Regions from separate parts of the Butyrivibrio sp. FC2001 genome, predicted to be linked through region 1. Evidence: predicted binding sites of a transcription regulator. Region 1 holds the regulator's gene; each other region holds the start of a gene.
What was found. Region 1 encodes HrcA, which represses chaperone genes, less so after heat shock. Its sites were predicted from a motif close to TGTTAGCACTCNNNNNNNNNGAGTGCTAACA; they were not measured.
Positions count from the first base shown of each region.

Region 2: the regulator HrcA is predicted to act here: its motif matches at 1,627-1,657, upstream of G601_RS0113355 (Hsp20/alpha crystallin family protein).
Region 3: the regulator HrcA is predicted to act here: its motif matches at 1,724-1,754, upstream of G601_RS0114370 (Hsp20/alpha crystallin family protein).

Region 1 covers NZ_AUJH01000003.1:263,461-269,554, reverse strand. The annotation lists gene dnaK (molecular chaperone DnaK) at 166-2,046, opposite strand; gene grpE (nucleotide exchange factor GrpE) at 2,088-2,756, opposite strand; gene hrcA (heat-inducible transcriptional repressor HrcA) at 2,778-3,809, opposite strand; gene G601_RS0101155 (DUF6465 family protein) at 3,957-4,556, opposite strand; gene G601_RS0101150 (pyridoxal phosphate-dependent aminotransferase) at 4,648-5,844, opposite strand; gene G601_RS0101145 (glycosyl transferase GT17 family protein) at 5,907-6,094, opposite strand, start outside.
Region 2 covers NZ_AUJH01000032.1:3,005-9,098, forward strand. The annotation lists gene G601_RS0113335 (DUF1349 domain-containing protein) at 1-416, shown strand, start outside; gene G601_RS0113340 (YciI family protein) at 449-736, shown strand; gene G601_RS0113350 (YwaF family protein) at 839-1,582, shown strand; gene G601_RS0113355 (Hsp20/alpha crystallin family protein) at 1,782-2,228, shown strand; gene G601_RS0113360 (DUF4886 domain-containing protein) at 2,417-3,172, opposite strand; gene G601_RS23260 (discoidin domain-containing protein) at 3,211-4,029, opposite strand; gene G601_RS0113370 (DNA/RNA non-specific endonuclease) at 4,001-4,432, shown strand; gene G601_RS27105 (hypothetical protein) at 4,432-4,563, shown strand; gene G601_RS0113380 (hypothetical protein) at 5,136-5,504, shown strand; gene G601_RS25145 (CPBP family intramembrane glutamic endopeptidase) at 5,494-6,094, shown strand, end outside.
Region 3 covers NZ_KE384132.1:142,997-149,090, reverse strand. The annotation lists gene G601_RS0114380 (ABC transporter ATP-binding protein) at 1-372, opposite strand, end outside; gene G601_RS0114375 (ECF-type riboflavin transporter substrate-binding protein) at 380-937, opposite strand; gene G601_RS0114370 (Hsp20/alpha crystallin family protein) at 1,157-1,606, opposite strand; gene G601_RS0114365 (LysR family transcriptional regulator) at 1,851-2,759, shown strand; gene G601_RS25210 (family 43 glycosylhydrolase) at 2,807-6,094, opposite strand, start outside.

The sequences.
Region 1 (6,094 bases):
ACTAAATGCCCAATACATCCTACATTATGTATTGGGCTTTAGCAATATTTTAAATATTAAACTTTTATAAAGATGGAAGCTTATACTTCACAAGGAAGTTCTGCTCTCGCTTCGCTCGCCAGAACAGTGTAGTACACTAAGCTCGAAAAAAAACTCGCTAAGTGATTACACTTCTCTGTAATCTCCATCAACTACATCGTCAGAATTACCTGCATTTGAGCTCTGAGCTGCGCCGCCCATACCAGACATGTCAGGACCTGCACCCTGAGCACCTGCTGCGCCCTGAGCCTGCTCGTAAACCTTTGCAAACAGAGCCTGAGCATCAGTCATAAGTTTCTCCTTCTGGCTCTTGATTGTGTCGATCTCGCTGTCTGTAAGCTCACGATCCTTAGTCTGCTCAAGAGTATCCTTGAGAGTCTTAAGGTCATCCTCTACAGTCTGCTTCTGAGAAGCATCGATCTTATCGCCAACTTCCTGAATAGCCTTCTCTGTCTGGAATACGAAGGAATCAGCTTCGTTTCTAGTATCGATGCCTTCCTTACGCTTCTTATCCTGAGCTTCGTACTCAGCAGCTTCCTTTACAGCCTTATCGATTTCCTCATCAGACATGTTAGAACCAGCTGTGATTGTGATGTGCTGCTCTTTACCTGTTCCAAGATCCTTAGCTGATACATTAACAATACCGTTTGCATCGATATCGAATGTAACCTCGATCTGCGGAACGCCTCTCATTGCCGGCGGGATTCCATCAAGACGGAACTGACCAAGTGACTTGTTGTCCTTAGCAAACTGTCTCTCACCCTGAAGAACGTTGATATCAACTGCTGTCTGGTTATCAGCTGCTGTTGAGAATACCTGGCTCTTCTTTGTAGGAATAGTTGTGTTACGCTCGATAAGTCTTGTAGCAACACCACCCATTGTCTCGATTGAAAGAGAAAGAGGTGTTACGTCAAGAAGAAGGATATCACCTGCACCTGCATCGCCTGCAAGCTTACCACCCTGGATACCAGCACCAACTGCTACGCACTCATCAGGGTTGAGGTTCTTGGAAGGCTCCTGACCTGTAAGCTGCTTAACCTTCTCAACTACGCAGGGAACACGAGTTGAACCACCAACAAGGAGAACCTTGCCGAGGTCTGAATAGTTAAGACCTGCATCCTTCATAGCGTTCTGTACAGGAATAGCACTTCTCTCTACGAGATCGTGGATAAGCTCTTCGAACTTAGCTCTTGTGAGGTCCATATCAAAGTGCTTGGGTCCCTCAGCTGTAGCTGTGATGAAAGGAAGGTTGATGTTGGTTGTTGTTGAAGAAGAGAGCTCCTTCTTCGCCTTCTCAGCTGCTTCCTTAAGTCTCTGCATAGCCATCTTATCGCCTGAAAGGTCTACGCCTTCCTTAGCCTTGAACTCAGATACCATCCAGTCGATGATCTTCTGGTCGAAGTCATCACCACCAAGGTGTGTGTCACCGTTTGTTGAAAGAACTTCGATAACGCCATCACCTATATCAATGATAGATACATCAAAAGTACCACCACCAAGGTCATAAACCATGATCTTCTGCTCTTTTTCGTTATCAAGACCGTATGCAAGAGCTGCTGCTGTGGGCTCGTTGATGATACGCTTTACATCAAGACCTGCAATCTTACCAGCATCCTTAGTAGCCTGACGCTGAGCATCATTGAAGTATGCGGGTACTGTGATTACTGCCTCTGTTACTTTTTCGCCGAGATACTGTTCTGCGTCTGCCTTCAGCTTCTGAAGAATCATAGCTGAGATCTGCTGAGGTGAATACTTCTTGCCATCGATTGTACGGCCGTTATCTGTACCCATATCTCTCTTGATTGAAGAGATTGTGTTCTCAGCATTTGTTACTGCCTGACGCTTAGCGGGCTCACCTACAAGACGCTCGCCATTCTTTGTGAAAGCTACGATAGAAGGTGTTGTTCTTGCACCCTCTGCATTAGCTATAACTGTGGGCTGACCACCCTCCATAACAGCTACGCAGCTGTTAGTTGTTCCTAAGTCGATACCTATGATCTTACTCATTTTTTATTCCTCCATATATAAATCTAAATGATTGAATTGTTTTATCTAGCAACGGCAACCATGCTGTGTCTAAGCACTGTGTCGCGGTACATATAACCCTTCTGAAGCTCCTGTGCTACGAATCCTTCCTCGACATCTTCGCTCTCAACCTGCATTACAGCGTTGTGGAAATTAGGATCAAATTCCTTTCCTACAGCTTCGATGGGAGTAACACCAAGATCCTCCATCTGCTTCATGAGCTGCTTGTATATCATGTTCATTCCATCTGCAAAAGCGGAATTCTTCTCTTCTTCAGGGACTGCAGCAAGTCCTCTTTCGAAGTTATCAACAACAGGAAGAATCTTTTCAAGTACATTTGATGCTCCCTGATCGAACATCTGAGATTTTTCTTTATCGGTTCTCTTACGGAAGTTCTCAAACTCCGCAACCTGACGCAGATATTTGTCCTGCATCTCCTCAAACTTCTCTTTGAAGGGATTCTTCTTTTCTTTTTTACCGAAAAGACCTTTCTTCTCGCCTTCGCCGTTCTCAGCGCCTTCAGCACCTGCTTCTGCGCTCTCAGCAGCGGCAGCCTCTTCCTCAGCGGCCTCGGCAACCTTGTTTGCAGCATCTGCAACCTGTTTTGCCTTCTCAGCTACTTCCTGCTGAAGCTCCTTTGATGTCTTCTTTCCGGACTCTTTATTAACGTCCTTCTTTACTTCCTTACTCAATTTAAATACTCCTTACTGGTTCTACTCTTTTTTATATAAATCATCCAGCGCTCTCATCATATTCTTAAGCGCCCCGACAACTTTGTCATAATCCATTCGCTTGGGTCCGATAATACCTACCGTTCCTCGCATTCCTTCACCCAGGTCATAGGTTGCAGTCACGACGCTGCAGTCCTTCATGGACTGAACCGGTGACTCATTACCGATGTAAACCTGAATTCCTGTCTCCTCTGATGAAGACTGAAGAGCATTCTCTACGATACTTGTAAGATCGCTCTTATCCTCAAAGGTAGTAATAAGATCACTTGCTCTATCCTTATCAGCAAGCTCGGGATATCTGAAGATGTTATTGGCGCCGCTGGTGTAAATCTGAAGATCCTCATCCTCTGTAATTGCTTCACCGGCTGTATCCAGTATCCTGTCGATTATCTCGCTGTGTATTCCCGCCTCCTGCTTCATGGCGGTTATAAGTCCCAGGTTGATATCCTCAACCGAAAGACCTGCAAGTCTGGTATTGAGCAGGATGTTGAGCTTAAGCATATCTGCTTCGGAAAGCTCCTGCTCCACCTCTATCATGCGATTCTTGATCACATTACCTTCTATAACAATAGTGGTAAGGAGATGTTCCGCATCCACTCTTGAAAGCTGAACGAATTTAAGCTTGTTCCTGCGGATCACGGGTGCTGAGATCATTGAAGCGTAGTTGGTATCGACCGCCAGGGTCTTGGCAACCTGCTTAAGGAGCTTATCAAGCTTCTCTTCCTTATCAAGAAGCATCTCCTTCATATTCTCAACTTCCTGTTCCTTCTCAGCCAGCATCTCGTCTACATAAACTCGATATCCCTGGTCTGAAGGAATTCGTCCCGCGGAAGTGTGGGGCTGTAATATAAGTCCCATCTCCTCAAGATCTGCCATCTCATTTCTGATAGTGGCAGAACTGAGATTCAAATCCGTATATTTTGAAATAGTTCTGCTGCCGACAGGCTCGCCTGTCTCGAGGTAATTGCGAACAATTGCATGCAGTATTTTCTTTTTCCTGTCATCCAGTTGCATCAGATTACCTCCTTTTTGTTTTGTGTTAGCACTCATTAAGGTTGAGTGCTAACATCTTCTGAGAATAAATTACCACTATAAATTCCTAATGTCAATACAAAGAAAAAACCCCGAGGAATAATCCTCGGGGATAATATGCTCACACAATTATAAGTTGAATTCAGCGTGAACTTCGCCGTTAACAACAAAATATACTTTTCCGTCCTCAGGCTTAACATAAAGCTCAAGAGTCTTGATCTCGGAAACTTTTCTACCCATGTCATACTGCCAAACGTTCTTAGCATTCTCAACGAAGGTGTCATAAGTAACACTCTTGTCTGCGAACTGAAGAACGATATTTGTCTTTGTTGCAGCAGCCTTTGTAGTTGTAGCCTTCTTAGCAGGTGCCTTTTTAGCTGCAGGTTTCTTTGCTTCGGGCTCAGCCTCAGCCTTCTTGGTCTCAGTCTTCTTTGCAGCAGCCTTAGTAGCTGTAGCCTTCTTAACAGGTGCCTTTTTAGCTGCAGGCTTCTTAGCTGCGGGCTTCTCTTCCTTCTTCTCAGCAGCCTTTACAGGTGTTGCCTTCTTAACAGTAGTCTTCTTTGCTGCTGTCTTCTTAGCTGCAGGTTTCTTTGCTGCCTTAGCCTCTTCCTTCTTAGCCTCAGCTGCATCTACAGTCTTTGCTTCTTCTTTCTTTTCTGCAGCAATTACCGGTTTCTTGATAGTCGCAATCGGCTTTAAAGCTGCTTCTCTCAACTTGTCGTCAGCCATATCTCCCTCTCTTTCACGTAAGGAACGCATGCTTTGCGTTTTTGCAAATTTATCATTACGTTTTTGAGTTTAGTACAAATTCGAAAAAAAGTCAACATTTATGCGCATTTAGACCAATTTCGATTCTGTCAAACGCCATTTTAAGCACTTCCATGGATGATGCAAAGGAAATTCTCAAGAAACCAGGCGCAAAATAAGCACTTCCGGGCATCGCTGCAACGTGGTGTTTTTCCAAAAGATACTCACAAAGCTCCGTATCCTTTTCGATAACTCCATAGCCCTCGTATTCTTTACCGAGAAAATTTCTTATATCAAAGAACGCATAAAAAGCGCCCTGGATCTCGTGACTCACAACGCCAGGTATCTTTGAAAGTCTCTCCTGAACGTAATTCCTTCTTTTTTCAAACTCTGCTGTCATATATGCCACGCAGTCCTGAGGGCCGTTTAAAGCCTCAACAGCCGCATATTGGGATATACTCGGCGGAGTTGTGGTAGTCTGACTCTGAACCTTGATGGAATTGGCTATCACATCGCGTCTTCCGCATACGTATCCAAGTCGCCAGCCAGTCATGGAATAGGTCTTTGAAAAACCGTTAACCACGATTGTTCTGTCCTTCATCCCTTCTATAGAAGAAATACTGAAGTGACGACTTCCTTCAAATATTATTTTTTCATAGATTTCATCGGAAATAACAAAGATATCTTTGCGGACTGCGATCTCCGCAAGCCCCCTGAGCTCCTCCTCACCATAAACCTTACCGGTGGGATTGTCGGGAGTACATATAATGACGGCCTTGGTGTGCTCGTTACAAGCATCCTCAATAGCCTTAAGATCAAGTGAAAAATCATCGTTTCTGCCTACCATTACAGGAGTACCGCCTGCAAGGCTGACCATATCGGGATAGCTGACGTAGCACGGTGTCGGGATAATTACCTCATCACCCTCACCGGCAACAGCACAAAGCGCAGCAAACAACGCCTGCTTCGCACCAACCATGACAGCAACCTCATCCATTCCGTAGGTGACGCCGTTGTCCCTGCGGAGCTTCTCTATAATCGCCTCTCTTAAAGGCGCAATTCCATTTCCAGTCGTATACTTCGTAAAATCATCCCTGATAGCCTTTATCCCGGCCTCCTTGATATGCTCGGGTGTTGGGAAATCAGGTTCTCCCACATTAAGTGAAACGATGTCCTCGCCCTTACGCTTCATCTCCTCCACCTTGGCAAAAAGCGCGGTGGTCGGCGAAACCCTGAGGCTCGACATCCTTTTGGATAAATTTGTGCTCATAATACCACTCCTCCGGTTAACTCCTCGTAGCCTGATGGCAGCTATGCTCTGCCTCTGCTACCTTACTTCAGCATCCTCCTCAGCTTATGATAAGCTTTTCTGCAAAATCTCCCCACTGTGATATCAAACCTGTGATACAGCCTTGAAAAAGCTGTAATCTCAGGCATAACCAGGAAGTCATATTCCCCAATATGCTCCCTTAAGTACGCAGGGTATGTGTCATCTATCTGAACTCTTTCGAATTTTGCAT
Region 2 (6,094 bases), on a different contig from region 1:
TTACAGATAGTCATCACAGATTTGACCAATGCGGGATAGTCATGTACTTAGACTCAGAGAACTGGCTGAAAGGCTCCGTTGAATATGAGAATGATGATTTTCAGCACCTTGGATCCGTGGTAACAAACCATGGATATTCAGATTGGGCAACAACAGCTATTTCCCCTGATATGAAGATCATGTGGTACCGTTTTAGCAGAAGGGAAGATGATTATTGTATCGAATGTTCTCAGGATGGAAAGAACTATACACAGATGAGAGTATGCCATATGTGGGACGGAGCAGGTAAAATCAGCTTTGGAATATATGCCTGCAGCCCGGAGGAGTCAAGCTTTAAAGCAGTCTTTTCAGATATGGTTGTGACAGAATGTTTATGGCAGGCGCATGATGGACAGCAGCCAGATAGCGAAGCCTAAAGTATATTTAGAGAAAGAGAGGAGATGGGCATATGCAGTTTATAATCAAGGCTTATGATGGAGAAGGGATGCTTGAAAAGAGGATGGAGGTGCGTCCACGCCATCTTGAAGGCATGAACAAGCTAAGTGATCATATCATCTGCGCAGGAGGACTATTGGATGAAGAAGGCAAGATGAAGGGATCGGCCCTTATCATGGAATTTGATTCCAGGCAAGAGCTTGATGAATACATTAAAAACGAGCCCTATGTATTAGAGGGTGTCTGGGAAAAAATCGATATTGATACAATGAATGTAGTCATCGCAAATGGCATAAAATAATACGACAGGAAGATAATGATGAGAACATTTTTTATTGGTAACGGCCACAAATGTTTTAATGGCATCCCTAAAATCTATATGGATGATATGAAGTAAATGCAGATGGATTATTTTTGGAAACAGCAGGACGATCTTCCTGCAGGTATAGGGTATGGATTGTTTAGCATAGAGCATATTATAAGTATTGTTGTTGTCCTGGCTCTTGTGGTTTTAGCAGCCGTCCTTATTAATCACTTCAGCGAAGATAAAAAGGAACGGATAAATAAGACTATTCCGGTAGCGATGCTGATACTGGAGGTTTTCAAAGACCTTTATCTTTTAAGGGTAGGGCATTTTGGTATAGGATATCTGCCTCTTCACATATGCAGTATTGGAATATTTGTCTTTCTTGTAAGTGAATATGCTCCATTTGCGAAGATTAAGGAAATATTTGGTGAGATAGCATATATCCTCATAATGCCAGCTTCATTATGTGCACTTATGTTTCCAGACTGGGCAGATCTTTACCCTGTTTGGAATTTCATGAACTTGTACAGCTATTTGTGGCACGGACTCCTTATACTGTATCCGATACTTCTAAAGCTGGAAGGTGAAATTAAACCTGATCTCAGACATATTCATTATGAGATTATTTTCCTTATGATTGTGGTTCCTCCAATACTTCTGTTTGATAAGAAATTTGGTTGTAATTATTTTTTTGTAAACTGGCCTTTAAAGGGGACACCACTTGCTTTAATAGAATATATATTTGGCATGAAATATTACATTGTGGGATATGGGGTACTTGCACTTGCAGTTCTTATCATGATGTATGTCGTTACGGGTATTATTAATAAGCAAAATTGAAGGCTGTTCATATCATATAGAGAACGGAATTATCTTATAAAAATAATTAGCACTCTACTTGACAGAGTGCTAATTTGGTGTTATACCATATATAGAACAAAGGAACAGAGAAGACCATAAGGACTGAAGTTCCCTAGATCTAAACCCTCCGTCCCAATGCTCAAAAATAAATGTTTTTGATGCAAAGGAGGAAAAAACTATGTTAGCACCTAGTATTTTTGAAGAAAATCTTTTTGACAATCTGTTCAATTTCCAGGATTTCAGAGAACTGAACAACATGGAGCGGAAGCTCTACGGACGTCACGCCGACAGGCTGATGAAGACTGATGTTAAGGAAGAGGATAACCAGTATGAAGTTAGTGTTGATCTTCCTGGTTTTGCCAAAGAGGATATTAACCTTGAACTGAATGACGGATACCTTACAATCAGTGCTTCAAAAAACATGAACAATGACAAGAATGATAAGAAAGGACGTCTGATCAGGCAGGAGCGATACAGTGGCTCGATGCAGAGAAGCTTCTATGTAGGCGACCAGATTACAGAAGAGGATGTAAAAGCATCCTTCAAACATGGAGTTCTTTCATTGACGATACCTAAGAAGGAGCAGCAAAAGCTTCCTGAAAAGAAACATATAATGATTGCCTAAAGGCATAACAACATAAAACTCCTAATAACAACGTAATAATAAGCGACCCGGGAACACTTCCGGGCCGCTTATTTTATATGTAATGATAAAATTGCTGTTAATAGTTACTTGGGTTTGTATCAAATTACTTATTCTGTAAAAGTATAGTGAAAATGCTCCCTAATCCAAACGGGTTAAGGAGCATTTTTTTAAATCGATACTACTTCCTGCTTAACTATGGAAAGAAGAGCTTCATCCAGTTCTTCATCGGTGTCACAGCAATTTGGAAGATAAGTACAGTTCTCAATAGGGGCATTCAATAATGTTTTCGCCCAGGTGCATGCAAGGGCATAGCGTCCATACAGGTAATGCATATGGAATCCGTCGCGGCATATGGATTTTCCACCCCTGGCTACATCGAATTCAGGATGCTTTCTGATATTCTGAATGACATCTCCGCAGGGGATAAGCGGAATATTATATTTATCTGCTATCGTATGATAATTTGCTCTGGAACGTCTGTACATCTCAAGCTGATCGCGATTGTAACGGATAAAACAACCGTGATCGCTATCAATTTCATAAGCCCAGGTCTGCTGCATACATATCTGAGCGCCAGGGACCTCTTTCTTTATATAGTCAAACATAAGTCCTGCGAAAGGCTCATATGTATCGAGCCAGCCACTGTCGTGGCTGGATTGCTGAGTTACAATATAATCCCATGGTTTACTATGAAGAATATCCTGTATGCTTACATATCTGTCTGTAACTACGCCGTTTTCCTGATACTGATATGCATGTTCATTTTTCTCTATATTCTCCCAATGACGCTCAAGGGGGCATCCTCCTATATACAGATTTACTACATGAACAGGGATGTCCATGCTCTTGCAAACATCATAAAGATACGCTGTTGCATCACGGGAAAAACTGTTGCCAATTGCCAGAATGTAAGTAGTTTTCATATTGTCTCTCCATCAAATTAAAGTATTATTGTCATTATTCAGATAAGCTTAATGGCAGAACCTTCTGTAATACCATTTTCATTAAAAGAATCGACTCTTACATAATAAGATTTATTCTTAATAAGCGCACCTATTTTCTGTTCATTGCCATAGGTGATACAGCTATGATACAGCTTATCCGGTGATGTTCCCCAGAGTATTGTATGCCCTGTTGCATCATCTTCATTAATTGTAACAATCATGTCAAGGTCACTTATTCTCTTTACGTTAAAGGATGAGGCTGCAGGAGCTTGTCCATTACCTATTCCAAAGACTCTTAAGCCTGAAATACATGGATTCTGGTCGTAGGGAACTTCAACTATGGTGAGCTTTATAAATCTGATATTCAGCTCTTCATTAAAAACTATAAAATCATGGGGGAGATCAGTTTCTGCGTCTGACTTGTCTTTCAAAATTACCCATGAAGTACCGTCAGTTGATCCTTCCAGAATCCATCTGGTTCTCAAGCTGCGTTCTTCTATATATCTTCCACTTTTATCAAAATCTCCCGGAACAGGGGCTGATAGTTTGTCATCTGCGAAATTAATCTGAACCGCATGTACAGTATGGGAACCCTGAAGGTCTATACAGATCCATTCGCCCTGTTTAGAGGATGATGCCTGCCACCATGTGCGAGAGTTTTCATCAACTGCATTTGAAGGGGGATTATTTCCTTTAGTGGAAGATGCAGTTACATTTTTGTTATAGCTTAGCAGATACCAGCATGGGGGAGCCCAGGGATCAGGATTTTCTGAAGATACCTCTCTTGGCCAGTCTGCATACCTTGCTATGAGAGGAACAGCAATTAACCAAAGCATTTATAAAAAAGCTGAAGGAAGAATAGGCAATGCCGTAGCAGAAGGAAAAGACGTCAAGATTAAAGTAGATGTAAAATATGATGGGGAATCTCAGAGACCATCAAAGATAGATCTTACGTATACAATCGATGGAATTAAGACATTCATTCAAATTGATAATAATGAGGGATCAACAGATTTAGTAAAAACTCTTGAAGGAAAAATTGAGACTAGTGATTTACAGGACCTTACTCAAGAAATAAATGATGCTAATGCTGATGGTGGCAATATGACTGTAGTTGCAATCAAAACAGAGTATGATGAGAACGGAAATGCTGTAAAATATACAGTAACTATTCGAGATGAAAATAATGAGCATCCTGTTAATGAGGATAGAACATTTAGGTCAAAAGGGAGTGTGTGATGAATAACATTGATACTATGATAAAAGCTTTTTCAGATATAGTTGATGAAAACTCAAATAAAACCATCTTATTCGGAGAAGTTGAAGAGACTGCGTATGAATTTTTTTATTATTCTTTTTTCCAAGATTGAGGAAACTAGCCCTGAGAACTGGGGACTTGATGCCGATCAAGAAGAAAATGCATTATAACCATTATCAGCGCACTAAAAGAGCCGGTTCACATCACCGGCTTCTTTTAGTGTCGCATCCCTTGGCTCAGGTGAAAAATAATCGCCGCCGCTGTAGATGACTTCTATATTGATACCTTTGGGTGAAGCGAAGGCCGCCCTTGATATCTTTTACCCCTCATAGTAGAACCGCAGGATCTGTTCCTCCGCTCCGATAAAGCGTCGCTACCTTTGCTGGATTTTTATCCTTCTGACCTCGGGCTCAGCCTTGGTAAAGCATCGCTACCGTGGCTGCCCTTTTCTTATGTTCTGATCGGATAATACTCCCGGAACTATCACAAAATTATCACAACATGTAAACGCAGGAATAATCAGTGCTTTCAGGGATTTATAGACATCTATTTCGCCTATCTGACAATGTATTTGCACTATCTCATTAAGTAAAATGAGCATATACAAAAGATTACTTCTATTACTGAGATTTTTACCATATAATTGAAGCTTGGGGGAATTTTATCATTTGGAGGGAAACAAGTATGACAAAAAGAAATGTTGGATGGGTTCTTGTTATCATCGGCTTATTCATGCTGTTCAAGATGGTACGCGTATCATCATTCGGATTCTACAGGATCGGCAGGGTAAGCACTTCTGCAATAGTTCTGGTTCTTCTTATAATTTCAGCAATAGCAGTAGTAGTTAATAAAAACAAATTTACATGGGGATGTTTTGTGATGTCGCTGTGCCTATTAGTTGTAGCGCTCGTTCTTGGAACAGAGCTATATTTTGCATATTCATCGCTTACAGACATCCTGCTTGTATTCGTTCCGGTAGTAGTTGGCACTGGACTCATCATCAAGAGCACTTTTGAGAAGCATCATAAAAAAGCTAATAAGTATGAGTACTGATATGAAAAAATATCTTGAATTATATAGTAAAAGAATGTGCATGATAGCCCTATTCTATCTTATAAATTTTGGGCTATGGGAACTTATCGCACCAATTATTTCTGGTGAATGGGCATCATTCATGGTATACGTGTTACTCTTTGTGATTGTATTATTGATGTTTCACAAGGAGCTTAAAGATGAATTGCTTGAGATTGCTACTAGAAAATTGAAGGACGGGAGATTTTATCTGAGATGGCTGATTGTTTTGGTAATTGATTTAGCTCTGACTATGTTTGTTCTCTGGATAGCTAATACCTATTGTAATGCTATTCTGCCGGTTAATAATGAGAACGTAAAGAATCAGCTGAATGCAGTTCCTTTGGCATTTGGCGTGATACAGGGATGCGTATTTGCTCCCATAATTGAAGAAATGGTGTTTCGCTACAGCGTTATTGGCAGACCGGAAAGAAAATGCATGTGGCTTGTTCTTACAATGGTTTCCATTGTTTTATTTGACTGCATACATATCGTAGCTCCATTGGAATTCTTCTATTATCTGGCTCCGGCAGTTATCTTAACGCTGTTCTATGACTGGAATAAAAACATTT
Region 3 (6,094 bases), on a different contig from region 1:
TTCAAAAAGTTCGTCCTGAGGTGTGTTCTCATTTTCAAGGGCAAACGCCAAATCCTCAGCAACAGTGAGAGCTATAAACTGACCATCCGTATCCTGAAGCACAGTTCCTACGATTTTGGACATTCCAAAAACTCCGAGCTTGCCGGGATCGTTACCGCAAACTCGGAGATTACCGCTGATATCACCCTGGATGGATCCCGGGATCAGTGCATTCAGGCAGTGAGCCAGCGTAGATTTTCCGCAGCCTGACCGTCCTGCGATCAGGATCTTTTCACCGGGATAAATCTTCAGGTTAATATTCTTAAGAGTTGGCTCCTTCTGAGATCTGTATTTAAATGAAAAATCCTTAAACTCAATTATAGGCTCTCTCACTTAATGATTATTCCTCCACTGACAGATTATTTGATTTCTCTGCAATCTTGGAATAGCCGGCAATAATAAGAGTTCCAAGGATACCGATAATGATTATATTTCCAAGGAAAGCAAACGCACCCTGTGTGAAGACTTTATTTACAGGTTCAGCATAGATCAAAATATCAAGTGCAGGTGCAACAGCAATCCATGCAATTGCATTTGCAGCAATCTGAACACCGTTAAAAATAGATATAGAGCTCTTTTTTGTAAAGCCACCATCCTTAACAGCATACTGCTTAGCAAATATACCGATGATCGCACCTACAATTCCATCCGGGATAACCCAGCTCCACCATACAGAGCCCCAAAAGATAGCATCTCCGAGCGCATGTCCAAGTAACCCTATAATTCCCCCAACTATAGGTCCAAAAACCGTAGCAAAGAAAGCCATAACAGCCATTCTGGGCTGAAGATCCGTATTAGGGATAACAACCAGCGGAACCTGAACAGACGTAAGAGCCACAAAAAGAGCGGTTCCTATGCCCACTGCTACAACTTCCCTAATGCCAAACTTTTTCTTCATACATATCCTCCTCGCTTAAAAAAACATTTTATTCAACTTAATTATTATACATTATTTTTTATTACCTTAATATACGAATTATTGGTATATAGCTAAAAGTCTTTCTTATAGCTACAGCAAAGAAACGGCCCGGTGTAATCTTTGCACCGAGCCGTTTAAAGCAACATATTTAAGAGTTTTTAGGTGGAATTATCTTGACTATCTGCTTCTTACTTCTAATCAGCCTTCTATCATTATCATCTTCTTCTCAGGAACCTTAGCCTGCTCCTTCTTAGGAACATTGAGACTAAGTACGCCATCCTTGAAGCTTGCCTTGATATCTTCTTCTGTAAGATTCTCACCTACATAGAAGCTTCTCTGCATTGATCCGCTGTAGCGCTCCTGTCTGATGAGCTTACCCTTACTGTCTGTCTCATCCTTATCAAGGCCCTTAGCAGCGCCTACTGTAAGGTATCCGTTATCAAGCTCAAGGGTAATCTCTTCCTTCTTAAATCCCGGAAGATCTATGTCAACTTCATAGTGATCCTCAGACTCATGAACATCAGTCTTCATCAGTCTCTCAGGATGTCTTCCGTAGAGCTTCCTCTCGGTGTTATCGAAGTCGTTAAACATCGGGAAATCAAACCAGTTATCAAATAACTTCTCATCAAAAATACTAGGCATCAACATAATAATTACCTCCTATATATATGACTTTTATTTTCTTCGAGCATCGGAACCGGAGACTTTACAATTATTATTGCTCCCTTTATTTCTGTTCCCTTGTTCTATAACTGTTATAACACTTGTTAGCACTCTTGTCAAGTGAGTGCTAATTATTTTATAAAAATTTCCCTCATGTCAGAAAACATGAAACTAATATACTATTTATATGGTATATTAGTAGGTAAATAAAATAATGAGGTATCAAACCATGACAATATTACAACTTAAATATGTTATAGCAATCGACGAGGAGTGTTCCATAAGAAAGGCCGCTGACATACTATACGTATCTCAGCCCGGTCTTTCCAGTGCAGTGCGAGATTTGGAAAAGGAGCTCGGAATCCAGATTTTTGAACGAGTACACAATGGTGTTGTTACAACCTCAGCCGGTGCATCATTTATAGCTTACGCAAGGAATGCTGTTGAGCAGTTTGCAAAGGTGGAAGAAAAATATCTTAATAAGGGAAGCGTAAAGCCCACCTTTTCAGTTTCAATGCAGCACTACACCATCGCAGTTAATGCCTTTATCGATACCGTAAAGGAATATGATTATGATGAATATCAGTTTTCAATCAAGGAAACTCAGACAAGCGAAGTTATTGAAGACGTAAAGACCTTAAAGAGTGAAATTGGTGTTATTGCCCTTAGTGATTTCAATAAGAATACCTTTAAAAAGATATTCGCAGATGCTTCCCTTGAATTCCATGAGCTTTTCACCAGAAACACCTACGTCTATTTAAGAAAGGACCACCCTCTTGCTGACAGGGAGGAGCTTTCCCTTGAGGATCTGCAGGACTATCCCTGCATGGTTTTTGACCAGGGTGATAATACCTCCTTCTATTACAGAGAGGAAGCTCTTGCAACCTATGATTACAAAAAGGTTATAAGCACCAACGAACGTGCTACTTCCATAGAGCTTATGCTTGGTCTTAACGGCTATGCTGTCGGTGCAGCGATGCTTGGCGACAGCCTTAATTCCTCTGATCTTACGCATATCAAGCTAAAAGAGGACGAAACCCTTACCTTTGGTTACATCACAAGAAAGGGAGTATCCTTAAGTGAAATGGGTCAGATGTTTGTCGAAAAATTAGAGAGTTTTATTTCTGAGAATGATTAAAAAAGCCCTGCAGCCTTTAATAAAGCTGCAGGGTATTTTTGTATAGATTATTTCTTTTTTCCCAAGCTGATCTTCTTAAGCTTTCCGTTCTTACCAAAGTGATAAACAAGCTTTCCGATCTTAACCTTTCCTGTCTGCATTACTCCTGACTTATCAAAATAGAAAAGCTTTCCTTTGATCATCTTAAGACCTGTGAGGACCTTTCCCTTGGCATTGGTATAGTATTTCTTACCATCAACCTTGTGGAAGCCCTTCTTGGCAATGCCCTTGCTGTTGAAGTAGTAGAGCTTTCCATTTAACTTAACAAGTCCCTTAACTGTACTTCCATCATCAAGAACAAGCTTATACTTACCTTTGTTCTTGCCCTTTTTGATCTTGCTAACCTTACCGGTTACAACTGTTGAATCTTCCTTTACAGTTGTCTGTTCTGACTTATCATCTGCTGAAACAGTCTCAGGCTTGCTTTCAGGCTGAGTCTCCTGGTTTGCGGGCTTATCCTCAGGTTTAACGTTAGACTCCTCCTCAGGCTTTTCTTCCGGTGTATCTCCGGGCTGAGGAGCAGGTTCAGGCTGAGGCTCGGGGTCGGTATTAGCTGGAGTCTTATCAAAATCGACTTCTCCATTGTAGAGCTTCATAACCTCTGCACTGTTAATGGGTCTGTCAAAAATGCTGTACTCATCTATCATGGCTGTTGTGTATTCACCGCCTCCCCAGTTAGCTTTACCTATCTGAGTAATTCCGTTTTCACCAAGGATATCTGAAATAACAACATCACTGTTAACTGCGCTTACAAGCTTGCCGTTTACATAGAGCTTGGTCATATCCTTCATGAATACAACTGTTACCATCTTCCACTTGTTGCTGTATCTGGTGATATCTGCAGCATTGTTGGTACTTCTTGAACCATGATTGTCGTATCTCTCAACATGAAGGAGCTTATCATTTGTTAAAGGATCAATGATTCCAAGGTAATGCTCGTTGTTATTCTGCGGAGTATCTGAGCTTCCTGCTGCATAGAACAGCCACTGGGTTTCATTTTTAACCTCAGTATTACTCCAGTAGTTTACAGTCAGTTCATCAAGCCCTGAAAGAAGTGAAGAGCCATCCTCGTTTGTAAGAGTAAGGTACTGCTTTGATTTTCTATCGAGCTTAATTGCCTTATTGCCATCTCGATCAGCCACATCATATCCGCTCTCACCGGGAGTTGCTACTGCACCGTTTCCTGCAAAGCCTGTTTCCTCATCATCGAATGTAAAATGAGCGATTGCAGCTTCTGCAAGAGATGTGGGATAGGTTATGTCGCTGTCATCATAAGCCCATTTTTTCTCAATGGCCTTATACTCTTCATCGGTTATTCCGATTACTGTTCCGTGTCTCATTGTGGACGGGAATGAGTACTCTCCTGACTCAAGTCTCTTGAAGTTTCCGCTTCCAATATCTGTGGTCAGGCAGGGATAATATCCACCGCCGCTAAAGTTATCAAGGAGCATGCACCACTTGTTTTCATTGTTGAACTTGAAAATTGTTCCGCCTTCAACCCACTGATTCTCGTTGAGGAAGCTTGAAGGAATACGTGTCCACTCACCTGTAAGTGATGATGCAGTTTCCAGAATTTCAAACTTACCGCTATCAGGATCACCCTCTGCTACTGCAGCATGTGAACCAGCTTCATCTTTTGAGATACGATAATAGGTCTTTGTTCCGTCTGCATTATCCACAGCTATTACAGATGTGTCGATAACACTGATATTTTCACCGTTTTTATTCTTTAAGTGAATCCATACCTTAGGTTCTGAGAAGGTATAGAAATCTCTTGTGGTTGCATACCATACCTTATGATAGTTATCTATCATTGATGCCCAGAATACTATGTATTCACCTGTCTCATCATCATAGAAAGCTTCCGGAGCCCAGGTGCAGCCGGCTGCATCGTCCGCAACCTTTACCATACGCTGCTCGCCCCAGTTCACCAGGTCTGTAGACTCCCAAACCATGATACTCTTGGAACCATCAGTCTGAGCAAGTCCCCAGCCGCGTCCATTGTTGATCTTAAGGTCTGTAGCTATAAGATAGAACTTATCACCCTCAGGTGATCTTATAATGAAGGGATCACGAAGACCCTTTTCACCTAATGTTGATTTGATTACAGGATCACCTACGTTAAGTGCTGACCAGTTAAGACCGTCCTCACTGTCTGCAAAGTATATCTGCTCTCCGTTAGCTGTGTTTTCACCTGTGAAATATGCAAACAGATAGTGGGTAAGGTTCTTTTCTGCAGCCTTAGCCTTTACTGTAAGCTCGATGTCTCTTTCTACAGTCTCTGATCCAATTGTAAGAGTTGCTGTAAGTGTTACTTTCTCATCCTTATCTGTTCTGTTTACAACACCCTTCTTAAAGTTTCCGTTATCCTCATCGGATACAATCTGAGGTGCAGAAGATTTCCATGTGATTTCTGATCCATTCTCACCCTTGTCAGGAAGTGTTATGTTTCCTCTGATATCGTCAGCATTGGGAATTGTGATTGCCGTTGCATCTGCCTCAAGTGCATCCTTGGATGAGCCTACCGTAACTGTCATCTTAAAGGTCTTCTGCTCATCAGACAGCTCCTCCATCTCAACCTCTTCAGTACTTGTAAATACAGGTCTTCCGTCTTCATCAAACCTAAGGATAGCCATGTGTGCATTTCTGCAGGGATCATAGAGAGGATCCTTGTCATGCCACTCGCACTGTTCCTTGTAGCACTTTTCGTCTCGCGCATGATAAACAACAATGATGTTTCCGTCCTTATCAACAGTAAAGCTGTTATGTCCGGGTCCATACTGACCTACAAGGTCCTCAGTTTTAAGTGCTGCATATTTGCTCTTTTTCCAGCTATCAGGATCCATCAGATCAGAATTCTCATCTGCTGTAAGAAGTCCCATGCAATACTCAGGGCCTGTTGTAGAACCTGAAAATGCTACATAAATCTTTCCATCCTTTTTAAGAACCGCAGAGCCTTCGTTTATTTTTTCACTGCCATTCATCTCCCAAGAGTACATAGGCTCGGAAATAGTGACAGGATCTGATGCAAGCTTCCAGGGCTCCTCTGTATTAAGCTCTGCCATCTTAAGAACAGACGCGCCGCTTTTATATGCCCAGATAACGTAGCTCTTAGCACCTGAAGTGAACATTGTCATATCAAGTGTAAATGCGTCAAAGGCACCCTTTTCATTTCCGTCCTTGTTTACAAATCTTCCCTTCTCTTCCCACTTTTCAGGATTAAGAAGATCATTGGAATCTGTGCAGTGAAGTACGTAAGGTCTGATGCTCCACTTATTTCCATCGCAGCTTCCTGC